DNA from 2 places in the Cyanobium sp. ATX 6E8 genome. Region 2 is predicted to be linked to the other one. Evidence: riboswitches for the same ligand, from Rfam matches in the RefSeq annotation. Region 2 holds a riboswitch; the other holds the start of a gene.
What was found. A riboswitch is a leader RNA that binds a small molecule or an ion and turns the genes downstream of it on or off. The one in region 2 is predicted to bind cobalamin.

Region 1: linked by a shared signal. The riboswitch ahead of KBY70_RS03055 (HupE/UreJ family protein) and the one ahead of KBY70_RS12020 (HupE/UreJ family protein) in region 2 are both predicted to bind cobalamin.

The regions. Positions count from the first base shown of each region.
Region 1 is NZ_JAGQCT010000002.1:187,315-194,555, reverse strand. Features, by position in the region: gene purQ (phosphoribosylformylglycinamidine synthase subunit PurQ) at 1-503, opposite strand, end outside; gene purS (phosphoribosylformylglycinamidine synthase subunit PurS) at 500-772, opposite strand; gene KBY70_RS03065 (hypothetical protein) at 1,022-1,294, shown strand; gene cobW (cobalamin biosynthesis protein CobW) at 1,291-2,409, opposite strand; gene KBY70_RS03055 (HupE/UreJ family protein) at 2,411-3,052, opposite strand; cobalamin riboswitch at 3,068-3,250, opposite strand; gene KBY70_RS03050 (pentapeptide repeat-containing protein) at 3,261-3,785, opposite strand; gene KBY70_RS03045 (uracil phosphoribosyltransferase) at 3,825-4,469, shown strand; gene KBY70_RS03040 (hypothetical protein) at 4,521-4,829, shown strand; gene ilvD (dihydroxy-acid dehydratase) at 4,889-6,559, shown strand; gene KBY70_RS03030 (hypothetical protein) at 6,563-6,949, opposite strand; gene KBY70_RS03025 (CIA30 family protein) at 6,936-7,241, opposite strand, start outside.
Region 2 is NZ_JAGQCT010000017.1:41-7,275, reverse strand. Features, by position in the region: gene KBY70_RS12050 (XRE family transcriptional regulator) at 41-652, shown strand; gene KBY70_RS12045 (hypothetical protein) at 882-1,139, opposite strand; gene KBY70_RS12040 (helix-turn-helix domain-containing protein) at 1,136-1,597, opposite strand; gene KBY70_RS12035 (transglutaminase family protein) at 1,802-3,532, shown strand; gene KBY70_RS12030 (PPC domain-containing DNA-binding protein) at 3,696-4,109, opposite strand; gene KBY70_RS12025 (GNAT family N-acetyltransferase) at 4,106-4,615, opposite strand; gene KBY70_RS12020 (HupE/UreJ family protein) at 4,693-5,298, opposite strand; cobalamin riboswitch at 5,322-5,490, opposite strand; gene KBY70_RS12015 (hypothetical protein) at 5,548-5,973, opposite strand; gene KBY70_RS12010 (DUF3721 domain-containing protein) at 5,988-6,239, opposite strand; gene KBY70_RS12005 (MerR family transcriptional regulator) at 6,411-6,797, shown strand; partial or broken gene KBY70_RS12000 (hypothetical protein) at 7,085-7,235, shown strand, end outside.

The sequences.
Region 1 (7,241 bases), on a different contig from region 2:
GCATAGCGAAGTACCACTTGGCCGTTGGCCTCCAATTCCGCCAGTTGTTGGGGGTCGCATTGGTAGCGCCCTTCCCCGTGAGCAATCGGCAGCACGATCTGCTCGTCGTGGGCGTAGCTCTGCAACCAGCGGCAGAATCCGGGCTGCACGCGCAAACCCGTGGGCTCGCACAGGAAGTGGAGCTTGGCGTTGCGGGTCAGGGCTCCGGGCAGCAGACCCAGCTCCGTGAGCACCTGAAATCCGTTGCAGATGCCGAGCACGGCGCCACCGGCCTGGGCAAAGTCCCGCAGTGACTCCAGCACGGGCGCAAAGCGGGCGATGGCGCCGCAGCGCAGGTAGTCGCCATAGCTGAAACCGCCAGGAATGACCACGGCGTCGAGGCCGCTGAGATCGCGGTCTTCATGCCAGAGGAAGCGGGTTGGCAGCCCCACACAGCCCTCCAGGGCCCAGCGCACGTCCCGGTCGCAGTTGGAGCCAGGAAACACCACGATCCCTACCGTCATGGCTGCTGCTCCCCGTTGCCGTCCAGCAGCTCCAGGCACCAGTTCTCGATCACGGGGTTGGCCAGCAGCCGATCACTGAGCAATTCCAGTTGGCTCTGGGCGACCTGGCGATCGGTGGCCTCAAGCTCCAATTCGATCGATTTGCCGATGCGCAACTGACGGATCCCTTCCACCCCCAATCGAGCGGCTGCCGCCCTGGTGGCCTCTCCAGCGGGATCAAGCACCGATGGCCTGAGCGAAACCTGAACACGAGCGCGGAAAACGGGCACCTGAGGAGCTGGAGGTTTGTTAAATCTTGGCAGCCCGGTGGACCTTCACCCGCGCCGCTGATCAGCTTGAAGGCAGCCCCCCTGTCGTCCGGCCGTGTCCCGGTTTAACAACCCATCTCCGCGCTGCCTGCATCGCTGCCTGTCAGCGCCTGGACAGGTGGCGCTGTGGGTTGCTGTTGCGGCCTTGGGGGGCCTGTTTAAGCCCGCGGCCACCATGGCCGGGCCCACAAGCCGAGAAGTGCCTCTGCCGTGCCGCTTCGCTGCAGGGTTGGGGATGGGCCATGGCAGGGCTGCGCCATGGAGGTGGAGGAGCTTGGAGCGCGCTGGACCCTTGTGGTGGGCAAGCGCCGCATTGGCTTCCGCCACGACGGCTCGGGCACGGTGCGCATGCAGAACCCAATTCGCGGCCACCAGCGTGGATCGAGTGGCGGCAACTGGATCGCCGTGGAAACCTCCTGGATCGCTGGCCCGGCCCTCTGCTGGAACGGCGTCTGCGCCCAGGGTGACATTCCCCTCGACTAAGCGGCCCTGGTATTGAGCTGGTTGGCCTGCTGCAGGGAGGCTTCGATCGCCCCCTGGTCGAGTTGAAATCCCAGCACCACCAGCTCAAGCCCAGGGCTATGAGTGTCGGCGTCAGTTGGGGCAGCGCCCCCCGCGTCAAACCAGCACTCCAGGCGGGGGCCCACTGCCTGAATCTGCAGGGGACGGGCCTTACCCGGCAGCCAAAGCCGTCCCTTGAGGCGGATCACTGCGCTTTGGCGCAGCAGCTGCGCCAGCTGTTGCTCCAAAGCCTGGCGCCCAAACGCACCTGGAAGATCCAGGGCCAGCGCTTCGATCGCTACATGGCTGTGATCGTGGTGCTCATGGTCGTGGTGCTCATGGTCGTGGTGGGCATGCGCATCGTGGTGGCCTTCGTGATCATCAGAGCGATCGTTGCTGGCCCGGCGTTCCAGGCCCAGGACGAGCTCAGGATCGACGTTTCCGCGGGCAACCGGAAGCACAACGGCCCCTGGCCGGAGCAGGGGCTTGAGGCGCTGATGCACGGCCTCCATGGCCTCTGAGGCGAGGCAATCGGCACGGCTCATCAGCACCAGATCAGCCGCCTCCAGCTGCTCCGCAAACAACGCATCAATGGCTGAGGCGTGGTCAAGGCTGGGGTCGGCCAGGCGCTGCGCCTCGAGGGCCGCAGGATCGGCCACCACGCTGCCGGCGGCCAATGCCTCACCATCAACCATGGCCACCACCCCATGGAGGCGGATCCGCGTGCGGATCTCGGGCCAGTGCAGGGCGGCAATCAAGGGCTCGGGCAGGGCCAGACCACTGGTCTCGACCACGATTCCATCGAGGTTGTCGGTTCGCTCCAGAAGCCGCTCCATGGTGGGGAGGAAGTCTTCCTGCACGGTGCAGCAGAGGCAGCCATTGGCCAGCTCAATCAGCCGACTGTCTACGTCGTCGTCGGGGCAGAACCCACAGCTGCGCAGCAGGGCCCCATCGATGCCGACCTCACCGAATTCGTTGACCAGCACAGCCAGCCTTTGACCGCTGTGCAGCAACAAATGCCGCAACAAGGTTGTTTTGCCGGCACCCAGAAAACCGGTCACCACGGTGACCGGCAGGCGTCCGCTTGGGTTGGCCATCTCAGGCCGCCAGCCCGGCCAAGGCCCAGGTGCCGCCGCAGCCGATCAGGGCCAAGGCCAGCCAGCGCAGGGCGGTGGGGGAGAGGCGAGACACGGCAGGCCGCAGCACCACGAGAGACATCACCAACAGAGCTGCCTGGGAGAGCAGCAATCCAAAGCCGTAGGCCGTGAGCGGCATGGTGCTCCAGCCGAACACCGGGCCGCTCAGCACGTAGCCGTGCAGGGCCATCGCAGGCAACAGCGTCAGGGCTGGCAGGCGACGCAGCAACACCAAAGCCTCCACAACGAGGGTGGTTGCCACGAGGATCTCGGCCCCGGGCAAGCCAGGCCAGATGAGACCGGAGGCACTGCCCAGCAGACCCACCACCAGCAGGCCCAGGGCCCAGCGCAGGCGGCGCTGCAGTCCCACCAGGGAGAGCGCGAGCAGGAAGAGCAGGTGGTCTGGCCCCAACACCGGGTGGGCCAGACCGCTCAAGATCCCGTTCAGCACAGTCGGCTGCATCGCGCTGAGATCGGCGACGTGGTGAGCCAACGCCGGAGCTGCGCTCCAGAAGGGGATCAGGAGCAGGGACGCCAGCAGGCCGAGGCCCAATGCCTGTGCGGCCTGGGGCGAGCCGAAACGATGCAAATCCAGAGGTGTCATGGGGCCGGTCCGCGCCGTAGATCAATCAACACCGGCGGGCGTTCTGACTGGGCGGCTGGTCGAGACCAGTTCCCGGGAGGGGACGGATCGATCAAAAGCGCGCCTTCACAGCTGCGGGACAGCGCCGGATTTGCACCGGACTTTCCCCCTTACCTCCGGTGGCTGTTCCCCACCGGAACCGGAGCGCTAATGGTATCCGGCTGAAGCCCTACCGGCACGCCAGGCTGTCCCGGGTCTCCACCCCCGTCACCGGGTTGACCCCAGCGGCGCGTTTGCACAGTGCCTTCTGTTCCGGCAAATCCAGAACCGCATCAGTGAAGTCGGCACCTTCAATGTTGGCGCCCTTGAAGTGGCTCTGCATCAGCATGGCGTTGCGAAACAGGGCCCCGCGCAGGTCCGCATCTTCGAAATGGCTGGAAAAGGCCACCGCGTCCTCCAGGTTGGCCTCCCGCAGATCGGCGCCCTGCAGGTCGCTGCTGTTGAACACCGCACCCCGCAGATCTGCCGCGCTCAGATCAAAACCCGCCAGCGACGCTTTGAGAAATTCCTGCTGCTGCAGGTTGCGGCCGTGCATATCGGGCTGGAGATCCTGAAGTGAACGCTGGCTACGCAGCTCCGGAGCCGTAATGGCCGAGGCCGGCGCCACCCCCAAGCTCCACACCAGCACCAGCGTCAGGCACGCCACAACCCATCGGGACCAACGGCTCTCAGTTCTGGAGGAATGGGAGCCCATGGGCGCGCACTTACGGTGAGCCATCAAGTTATGTCAACCATGGCGATGGCCTTGCGGGTTGTAGTCCCGCCCCACCCCCTGATCGCCCACTGGCTGGGCGTGCTGCGGGATCGCCACACCCCCCCTGCTCTTTACGTCACGGCCACCGCTGAGCTCGGGCGATGGCTCACCTATGAGGCCCTGCGCGATTGGTTACCCCACCGGCGCCTGGTGCTCGATACCCACCTCGGTCCGTGTGAGGCCGATCTGGTTGATCCGGCGATTCCCTTGCTGGCCCTGCCCCATCTCACGGCGGGCCTAGGCCTCTGGCAGGGCGCCCAAACCGTGATTCCTGCGGCCCAAGTGCGGCACCTGTGGGACCACGGCGGAGTCCTGACCGGTTTGGATGGCCCGATTGAATCCCGCTGTGGAGTGCTGGTGTTCACAGCTGAACTGGCTGACGGGACGTCGTTAATCCAGCTGCTCGATCAATTGGCCACCCTCGGCGTAAGCGGCGATCGGCTGCGGGTGGTAACCGCGCTGGCTTCGGGTCCCGGTCTCAAGGCGGTGGGAGAACGCCATGGCGCCCTCACCTTGTACACGGCGGGGATCGATCCAGATCTCAATGAACCGGGTCAGATCGTGCCCGGTATCGGCCCGGTGGCCGAGCGCCTCTTTGGCGGCACGGTGGTTGCCACCCCGTGATGGAATCCAGCCCAGCCCATGCCTAGGCTGGTAAGAGAGCAACTGTCAGCAATGGGCGATCGCAACGGCTGTTCCACCCAAGGGGGCGGCGGATCGGCCCTCAGCGTCATGGCCGGGGCCGTGATCGGTGCCGCTGGTTTGGCCTGGTGGTTGCTGTCGGAGGCTGAACGGCGCCGCCAACAGCCTCGCCAGCCACGTTCCCTACGGCTCTCAGCCCTGCGGACCCCGGTGTCCGCCGAAGTTGGCACAGGCACGCCGAGCGAGCCGCACGAGCGCGACCTGCACGATCGCGTGCACGAGCTCAACCAGGCCATCGACGATGTGCGCCGTCAGCTGGAATCCATGAACACCCAAGGCTGAGGCCACTGGCGGCTCAGGGCCGGTGGGTAGGTTTTCCATCAGAGACACCGCAGCCGCCCATGCTTCGCTCCGCCGCGATTACCCAGGGGATCCAGCGCTCCCCCAACCGCGCCATGCTGCGGGCTGTTGGCTTCGGTGACGGCGATTTCAGCAAACCGATCATCGGCATTGCCAACGGTTACAGCACGATCACGCCGTGCAACCTCGGCTTGAACGAGCTGGCCCAACGGGCGGAAGCGGCTGCCCATGCGGCCGGGGCGATGCCCCAACTGTTCGGCACCATCACGGTGAGCGACGGCATTTCGATGGGCACCGAGGGGATGAAGTATTCCCTGGTAAGCCGGGAGGTGATCGCTGATTCGATTGAAACGGCCTGCAACGGCCAGAGCATGGATGCTCTGCTGGCGATCGGTGGCTGCGACAAAAACATGCCCGGCGCCATGTTGGCCATGGCCCGCATGAACATTCCTTCCATTTTTGTGTATGGCGGCACGATCAAGCCCGGCAAACTCGGCGCCTGCGATCTCACCGTGGTGAGCGCCTTTGAGGCGGTGGGCCAATACAGCGGCGGCCGCATTGACGAGCAGGAGCTCACGGCGATCGAGAAGAACGCCTGTCCGGGCGCCGGCAGCTGCGGCGGCATGTTTACCGCCAACACGATGAGCGCCGCCTTTGAGGTGCTGGGTCTGAGCCTGCCGTACAGCTCCACCATGGCGGCCGAGGATCCCGAAAAGGCCGATAGCGCCGCCCGCAGCGCCGAGGTGCTGGTCGAAGCAATCAAAGCCAACATCTGTCCCCGCGATCTGCTCACCCGCGAAGCCTTTGAGAACGCCATCAGCGTGATCATGGCGGTGGGTGGATCGACCAACTCGGTGCTCCACCTGCTGGCCGTGGCCCGCACCGCCGGGGTCGATCTCTCGATCGACGACTTCGAGACCATCCGCCAGCGGGTGCCGGTGATCTGCGACCTCAAGCCCAGTGGCCGTTACGTGACCGTTGAGCTGCACCAGGCCGGCGGCATCCCCCAGGTCATGAAGCTGCTGCTCGATGCCGGTCTGCTCCACGGCGACTGCAAGACCATCGAGGGCAAGACCCTCAAGGAGGTGCTCGCTGAGGTGCCCTCTGCGCCGCCCGCAGGGCAGGACGTGATCCGCCCCCTCAGCAATCCGCTCTATGCCAAGGGGCACCTGGCGATTCTCAAGGGCAACCTGGCCGAAGAAGGTGCTGTGGCCAAGATCAGCGGCGTCAAGAATCCGGTAATCACTGGCCCGGCCCGGGTGTTTGAAAGCGAGGAATCCTGTCTGGCCGCGATCCTCGACAAGCAGATCCAACCCGGTGATGTGGTCGTGGTGCGCCAGGAGGGTCCCGTTGGAGGACCGGGCATGCGCGAGATGCTGAGCCCCACCGCCGCGATCGTGGGCCAGGGGATGCTGGATTCGGTGGCCCTGATCACCGATGGTCGTTTTTCCGGTGGCTCCTTCGGCCTGGTGGTGGGCCACGTGGCCCCCGAGGCCGCCGTGGGTGGCACCATCGGCTTGGTGCACGAGAGCGACAGCATCACCGTGGACGCCAACCAGCTGCTGATCCAGCTCAATGTCAGCGACGATGAGATCGCTCAGCGCCGCGCGGCCTGGACCAGGCCCGCACCCCGCTACAAAACGGGAGTGCTGGGCAAATACGCCCGTCAGGTGAGCTCCAGCAGCCTGGGGGCCGTCACCGATCAACCCTGACCATCAGTCGACGGGAATCAACAGGGCCCTGAGCCGCCTCGCCAGGGCCTCCAGGGGCGCACCATCTGCAGGCCGCTCGCAGCGCAGACCCGATTCAGCCTCCATCCACACCGGATGGCTCCCCTGCCACAACAGTGGGCGATCAGGCCCCTGACACCACGCCAAGGTGAGGTTGAGATCGCCACCACTGCGGTAGATCTCCAGCTCCAGATCGCCATCGGGCCAACGCTCGCCATCGGGATGGCGTGCCTCCAGCCGCAGGCAGCAATCGTCACAGCTCTCCGCTTCACCCACCAGCAGCACCGCATGCCGCAGCGGTTTGCGGCAGAGGTCGGCCGCGGCGGCCACCAACTGCTGCAGGTTGCTGTTGACCAGCTCAGGGGTAGCCACGGATGGCGTGCAGTTCGAGGTGGATCGGGCCGGCTCGAAAGCCTGCATTCAGCCCCCCATCATCGGCGAAACGGGAATGCAGCAGTTGCAGCCGCGTGATCCGGCTCGCATCAAAACGCACTGGTAGGCCGACGGGTTTGGCGCGCACGGAGGCTGTCAGGTCGGCGAAGGGAATCCGCACCAGCGTCATTCCCGAGTTTGCCGTGCCGAATTCGACCACCCAACGCAGGCCACCAGGAATCAAATTGGTGAGCCCGCCGAAGCCGTCGGCACAGGCCACCGCCAGCTTGAA
Region 2 (7,235 bases):
CCTTGACTGGCAGGACGAGTCCCGCAGAGCCTTCGGGAAGATGCTTCTCAACTGGCGGCGCCGTAACGGCTGGACCCAGTACACCGCCTGTGAATGGGGCACAGAAGCCGAGTTTGAGGTGATCTCCTACGGGAATCTCTCGGTGATAGAGCAGGGCAAGGCCGGTGAGCTGCGCCAGAAGGCCTTCTTCCAGCTCGAGGAGCTCAACCGTCGCCTGGAGGAGAAGGACTGGGGACCGGTCAAGTCGCAGCGGTTGAAGGACCAGTTGAAGGATGCGGAGCCCCTACACGGCGATGACGGCAAGCTCTGGGATGCCGTGGACTTCTGGAGCTGCTACATCGGCTGTGTGCCGGTGCCCAGGGCCTTTCAAGCAGCGCCAGCGCCGACCCTGACCTCGAAGCGCGCCGAGGAGATCTGTCAGAAATGGCGCCAGCACGTGCGCCGCGTGATCAAGGAAGGCGGTCTCGACGTCACCCAAGCCCTGGAGCAGCTGGTCAAGGGTGCACCGAAGGAGCACCAGAAGCGTTTCTCAGAGGTGCTGGCCATCGACGACTACAGCTCGGTTGAGCTGGCCCAGCTCTGGGTTGATGGCGAGGATTTCCTTCCCGAGCAGTGGATCGGCGCCTGGGAGCAGAAAGCGCTGGGTGCCTGATCGGCCGCTCTGGCGGACGCAGCCAGGGACAACCCAGACGATTGCAAGCAGAGCCTGGAGTTGCGCCTAGCGTTAGCAAGCCGCTAAGTTCAGGCCAGCGGGCACAAGCCCGGCTCTCTGATGTCATGACCCAATCCCTCGCACGCGCAGGCGTGCCAACCGACGCTCTTGAACTGCTCGACGAAAAGGGCAGTGCCGAGCGAGCTCTCACTGTCGCCCTGGCCTCCTTTCAGGAGCAGGTGCAGGCCGTTCCATCACTTGATCTAGATGCTGTGGTCGAAGCAGCCAGACCAGCCTTTGCCTCGGGCATTGCCTTCAGCGCCCAGCTGGTCGACATCCACGGCCGCAACAAGTTGCGGGTCACGGTGATGCTGTCTGCCGACAATGAAGTTGGCCGGTCGGCGACAAGCTCGCTGGCACGGGCACCACCTTCAATGCCTTCATCGAGGATCTGCAGAGCCTTCTGGCGGTCGGTGGGCGAGGTCAATCGTCCCCGTCCTCTCCCCAGAAGGCCTGAATCTTTTTTGAGGCGATCAGCAGTGCTGCCGCCTCCGCCAGAGCCTTCTCCTTCCGCCTGAGCTCCTGCTTGAGCCGCTTGATTTCCCGCTGGTCCTGGGCACGGAGCTTCTCCAGCTCCTTCTGCTCTTTCAAGGTGAGCACTGGCTTTTCATTGGCATCCTGGGATGCCTGCCGCCAGCGTTCCACTTGTTCCGGGTACAGACCCCGCTCGCGGCAGTAGGCACTGAGCTCGGTGGCGTTCAGCCCAGCGGTTTCCAACACCACCGTGAACTTGTCGGTGGCACCCCAGCCCTCAGGTTCCTTCTCGGATGCCGGCACCACCTCTCCCTGCAACCGCCAGGTCTTCCTCCAGTTGTAGAGGGTGACCACGTGAATGCCCAGCTCGGCTGAGATCTGGGCCACGCTCTGGCGGTGCGGCGGACTCATCCGCCTTCTCACATCAGCTTTGACGGCCTCGCTGTAGCGACGCATTGCTCTGCTCCATCAAGCCCCCTGGTGGAAAAGTGACCGGAATGGAGAGGCGTCAACTTTCCTGGCAGAGGGGGTGGTGGAGGCCCCCTGGTGCGCTGGCCCCAACGCCTGGACTCACAGCCACGCCGGCCCCTGGAGGCTTCAGCCGCTCCCGCTCTCTTGGCTGCGATCGGGGCCGGCCTGGGCTGCGAGTTGCACCCGATTGCGCTGGTCGATCCGCTGAACCCAGAGCGCCAGGTTTGGGCCGCCCCCCTCAGTCACGACGATCAGCGCTGGCAGGCGCTGCTCTGGCCCCTGGCCAAAGAACGGCGCACCCTGCTCCCGGCGCCTGGACCCGCTGGGCTGCGCCTGCCACTGCAGCACTTTCCTCAGGATGTTCCCCGCCAGGTGCTCACCCTCGAGATCACACCCCAGGGCTGGGGACTGTTTCTGCCGCCCCTGGATCGCCTGCGGCTGGAGCAGCTGCTCACAGCGATTGCTGCTGCCAGCGCACTCTGGAGCGAACCCGAGCTCAGCGGCGTGTTGCCGCTCGACACGGCTGGCCACTGGCAGGTGCTGGGGATCACCGCTGACCCCGGCGTTCTTGAGGTGAACCTGCCGGTGTGCAGCTGCTGGCACGAGTACGCCAACTGGCTGGAGTGCCTGGAGCAGGCCGGTGCAGCTGTGGGACTGCGGTCCTGGCAGTGGCGCGACGCACGTCAGGTCGGCACCGGCGGCGGCAACCACCTGCTCTGGGGCGGACCATCGCTGGAACCTGAGCGCCACCCGTTTTTTGCGCGCCCCGCCTGGCTGGTGGGGATCCTGCGCTACTGGCAGCATCACCCATGCCTGGCTTACCTCTTCAGCGGCCCCTGCGTGGGGCCCGCCTCCCAGGCCCCACGCCCCGACGAAGGCAGTGCCAACTGGCTCGATCTGGTGCTGGCCCGTGCAACCCTCGAGCAACTGGGCAGCGGCGATCAGCGGGTTGCGATCAGCGAAACCCTGCGTCACCTGCACGCCGACCGCAGCGGCAACACCCATCGCAGTGAGATCAGCCTGGATAAGTTCTGGAACCCAGCCTGGCCAGGAGGCTGCCAAGGCCTGATCGAATTCCGGGCGCTGGAATCGATGCCCAACCACCACTGGAGCAGCGCCGTGGCCCTGCTCTGGCGGGCATTGGCCGTGCACCTGCTGGATCCTCAGAAGCGGCCGCGTGGGCTACGCCCCTGGGGCGAGGAGCTTCACGATCGGGCCCTGCTGCCCAGCCAGCTCTGGGCCGATCTCAAAGCCGTGCTGGCTGATCTGGCCGCCGCTGGTCTGCCGCTTGAATCCGGCGTGTTTCGCCAGATCTGGAGGTGGCGATTCCCCCAGCTGCTGCATTGGAGCGAGCCCATCAGCGGCGCTGACCTGGACATTCGTGAGGCACTCGAGCCTTGGCCCTTGCTCTGCGACACCCCGGTGGAGGGAGGGTTCACCAGCCGCTTCGTGGACAGTTCGATGCGCCGCCTCGAGCTGTGTGCCAATGGCCCTATGCGCCGCCAGTTTCAGCTTTATCTCAACGACAGACCACTGAGATGGCCTGCCGATCCAGCCCAGCCGATCGGGCTGCGTTACCGGCAGAGCGCTCTTTACCCGTGCCTCCACCCCCGCCTGCCCCTGAATGTGCCGCTCAGCCTGCGCCTCGTCGATTTAAGCGGGCGGAGCGTGGCGGCCTGGCGACTGGACGATGGCAACGGTTGCTTTCAATCGCTTCTGGAGCCTGCGCCCCTGAAACCTGCGGGGCCGCCTTGGCCCCTGCTTCAGGGCGAGGCCTGCACGATAGATATGAGGCTCAGCAATCTTCCTGAGAACGATAACGCCGGCCAGTCTGAACAATTGCAGCGCGTTGGTGATCGAACTCAAAGGAACTAGCGGGATCCGCTTGGAAGCGAGCTCGATATCACCTTCATCGATCTGCTGAGCTTTTAGTTGCCGAGCAACTTTTGCCTCAGTAGTCCGAATAACAACTGCGCGACGATCCAGAAAATGGGCAAGTCTTTCCAGGTGGGCTGCATTAGCTCGCACAACTTATGCATCAAGAGCCGCTGATGGGTTCACTGGGATGAATCTGCAGCTCGGCGTAGCCGGTAGCTGGATCCAGCTGCCGGCAGAAGCGCCACTCCGCAAGCAGGCCAACCATCAGCTCAGCGGTGGTGCGCACCAGCGAGCCGGCGCAGAGATGGCCCCCGATCACGGTGCCGCGGCTGTCGGCCACAGCCACATGGAGGTGAACCCCATCGGGCGAGAGCGTGCCCGCGAGGCTGAGGATCTCCAGGTCGCCCGTGATCGTGGTGCTCTCCTGCTTGCCGGCCAGCCGCAGCTGGAGCACCGACAAGCTGCCAACGGCGCTGATCACGCAGCCAGCCTGCTCCTGCTGCTGAGCCATCCAGGTTTCCAGCGCCAGGCGCAGGTCGTCGCCGGGACTGAAGCGCAGTGGCACCACCCTCATGGAGTTGGCCCCTCCAGCAGCCCCTGCACCATCACCAGGGCATCCACATAGCCCAACCGCTGGTGGCGGAATGCTCCCGGCAGGGTGCCCACCACTTGGAAGCCATTCTTCTGCCAGCAGTGGATGCCGGCGTTGTTGGTGCTCACCACCAGGTTGAACTGCATCGAGCGAAAGCCCAGCCGCCGAGCCGCCTGCAGCGAGTGCTGGCAGAGCCGGCTGCCGATCCCTTGGCGGCGGCAGTGCTCAGCCACCACATAGCCCGCGTTGGCGACATGGGCGCCGAGGGCCAGAGAGTTGGGCCTCAGGTAGTAGGTGCCCACCACCGCCCCGGCCGGATCGACAGCCACCATCACCGCCTGGCTCTGCTCCACCCAGGCCACCCGTGCTTCTGCCTCCGTGATGGCCGGGTCATGGGGGAACGTTTCACCAGCTCGGAACACCGGCTCCAGCAGAGCCCACACGTCCGGCCAGTCGGCCGCCTCATAGGGGCGGATCTGCAGTGGCATGGTGGGCACGACCGGGGAGAGGAACCAAGCAGAGGCTGATCCTCGTTCCCCAGCTGGGCAGCCTTCCCCGTTGCGGCTCAGCGCATCAGCAGACCAACAGGCCCCAGCGCCGCCACACCACCACAGAGCGCGAGCAGCAGGGCCACCCCCCGGGTCCAGGCCAGGGGCAGACGCCGCAGCACTAGGTAACTGACGCCGCTCACCAGCACTGAACCGGCAAAGGCACCCAACCACCAGAGCGCCGCAGAGCCGTCAGCCGGTGCCTCCAGCCCGTGAAGCATGGCGTGAACCGCCACCGCTGATGCCACCAGGGCGGCACAGGCACCCAACTGGGGACCCTGCTTGGAACGAAGGCAGCTCAGCACCAGCACCGCCACCGCGCTGATTGCCAGCGCCGCGAGAAACTCGTGTGCTGGCAACGTGCCTCCTATCGCCCCAAAGACGCCGCCGCCGACGGCACCGGCCAGGGCCCAGAGCAGCAGTTGGGTCGAGATGCAGGAAGCTGCGGCCCCCACGGCGATCAGCAGCAGCAGGTGGTCGACTCCACTGATCGGATGCAGGAAGCCGGCGGCGATGCCGCCGTGGGCGATGCCATGGGCCTGAGCCGGTTGATCGAGCAGCAGCGCCAGTGCTGCCGCACCACCGATCAGGGCCAGAGTTCTGGCTGAGAAGGTCTGGGGCATTGAGAGAACCGGTCCGCGCCGGAGGTGAAGAGGTTGTGCACGGCGAGCGTTCTGACTGAGGCGGCCGTTGGTGGCCTCCATCACAGCTGCGGGACAGTGCCGGACTCGGCTCAGGCAAAACCTGCACCCCACCGGACTTTCCTCGTTGCCTCCAGGGAGTGACCCGCTGGAACCGATCTCTCCATTGTATGGCTGGACAGCACCGCAGAGGCCACCGCCGCCACGAGCAGGTGGGCCCAAACCGTGACCCTATGGGGAGTGCTCAGAGCAGGGCATCCAGCGGGATCCCATGGCATGGGCGCCGCTGCAGCCCAATTTGCGGGCTTGCTCCAAAGCCTCCTGGCGGGTGGGGTAGGCCATCAGGTTCGGCGCCATCGGGCCGGCGGAACCGTGGTGGTGCTGATGCAGGGCACCAGAAAGAGCCCCCAGGCGCCGTGGCCCCATGCCCTCAAGACCTGCCCACCAGACCCCCATCACGTTCACGCCAACCACCAACACGCCCATCCCCACCACGCAGGCATTGAGGACACCCATCCCCACCACGCCGAGGCTGATGACCCCCATTGGCACCACGCCGATGCTCACCACACCCATCGGCACGATGCCAATCGAGATGATGCCCAGGGGCGCCACCCCGAAGGCAATCCGCTTGGGCTTGTCACCGCATTGGGCCATGGGAGTGAACGGCCTCAGTGGGCGTGCACAGAGCCAGGAGCGTCACCGTGCTTGGCACAGGGCATCCACTGGCTGCCCATCTTGTGGGCCCCTTTGCAGTTGAAGTGCAGCTTGGCGGCCTTCTCCGCTTCTGCCTGGGTTGGGTAGAGGGCCGGCACACCGCCTGTGCCGATGGCCGGCGCGGCAAGGCCGGCGGCCGAGAGCAACAGGTTGGCGCCCAGCGCGGCTACCGCTGGGGCGCCCCAGGGACTGAAACGGTGCGGCATCGGGAGGGTGGTGAGAGCAGAAAACCTGCCGGACAGAACCCTAACAGGCATCTCCAGTAGTGCGCCTCTGGTGGAGGGTTGGCGCTCAGGGTTCTCGCAGCCTGCCGATGCCTACCGTTGGGAAGCTTCCATGCAGTGGAGGGATCGATGGCCCGCCGAGGATCGCTGTCAGTGGCATCCACTCCCGGCCTGCGCATCGGCGAGGTGGCCAGGCGCACAGGCCTTTCCGTGAAGACGATTCGCTTCTACTGCGACGAGGGACTGCTCCAGCCCAAGGGACGATCAGACGCTGGTTACCGCTTGTTTGATGACGAGAATCTTGCTGAGCTCACGATCATTCGTGCCCTGCGCTCGATGGATGTCGCGATCCCTGAGGTGTCGAGAATCCTGGAGGTGCGTCGCTCGGGTCTGTGCAACTGCTCTGTCTTAAAGGACAGCATTGCGACCAAGGTGGAGTCGATCAACTTGCGGATCTCTGAGCTCGCCGCCATGAAAGACGAGCTGTCGCGCCTATTGGACAGCTGGCAGACCTGCGGTGGCAGGAGAGCTGACCGCTGAGCACTGAGCTTTCGTTTCCGCCGCTCTCTCCAATTGCCGACTAGGCAGACGCCGAAACGAACAAGCCGGGAGCGCTTATCAGCCAAGGCTATGGACGGCCTCTAAACCCCGCTCAGCTTGATCAGGCCCCTGGATGCAGATAGCCATGCTCGGGTTCTGGCCGGGCCCGTTGCGGGCTCAGGGCCCAGCAGCCCAACGGTAGCCGTCACGGACTGTGACCACCGCAATCCGGCCTAGATCGTGCTGCCTACGGTCAGAACAGTGGATGAAATCCCAGCAGCGCCACCATGACCGAACTCGGCAAGTGCCCCTTCAACCACGGCGCAGCAGCGGTGGCGGGCCGCGGCCCCGCGCCGCGCGACTGGTGGCCCCAGCAGCTCAACCTCGGGATCCTGCACCAGCACAGCCCGGCCGCCAATCCGCTTGGGGAGGCGTTCG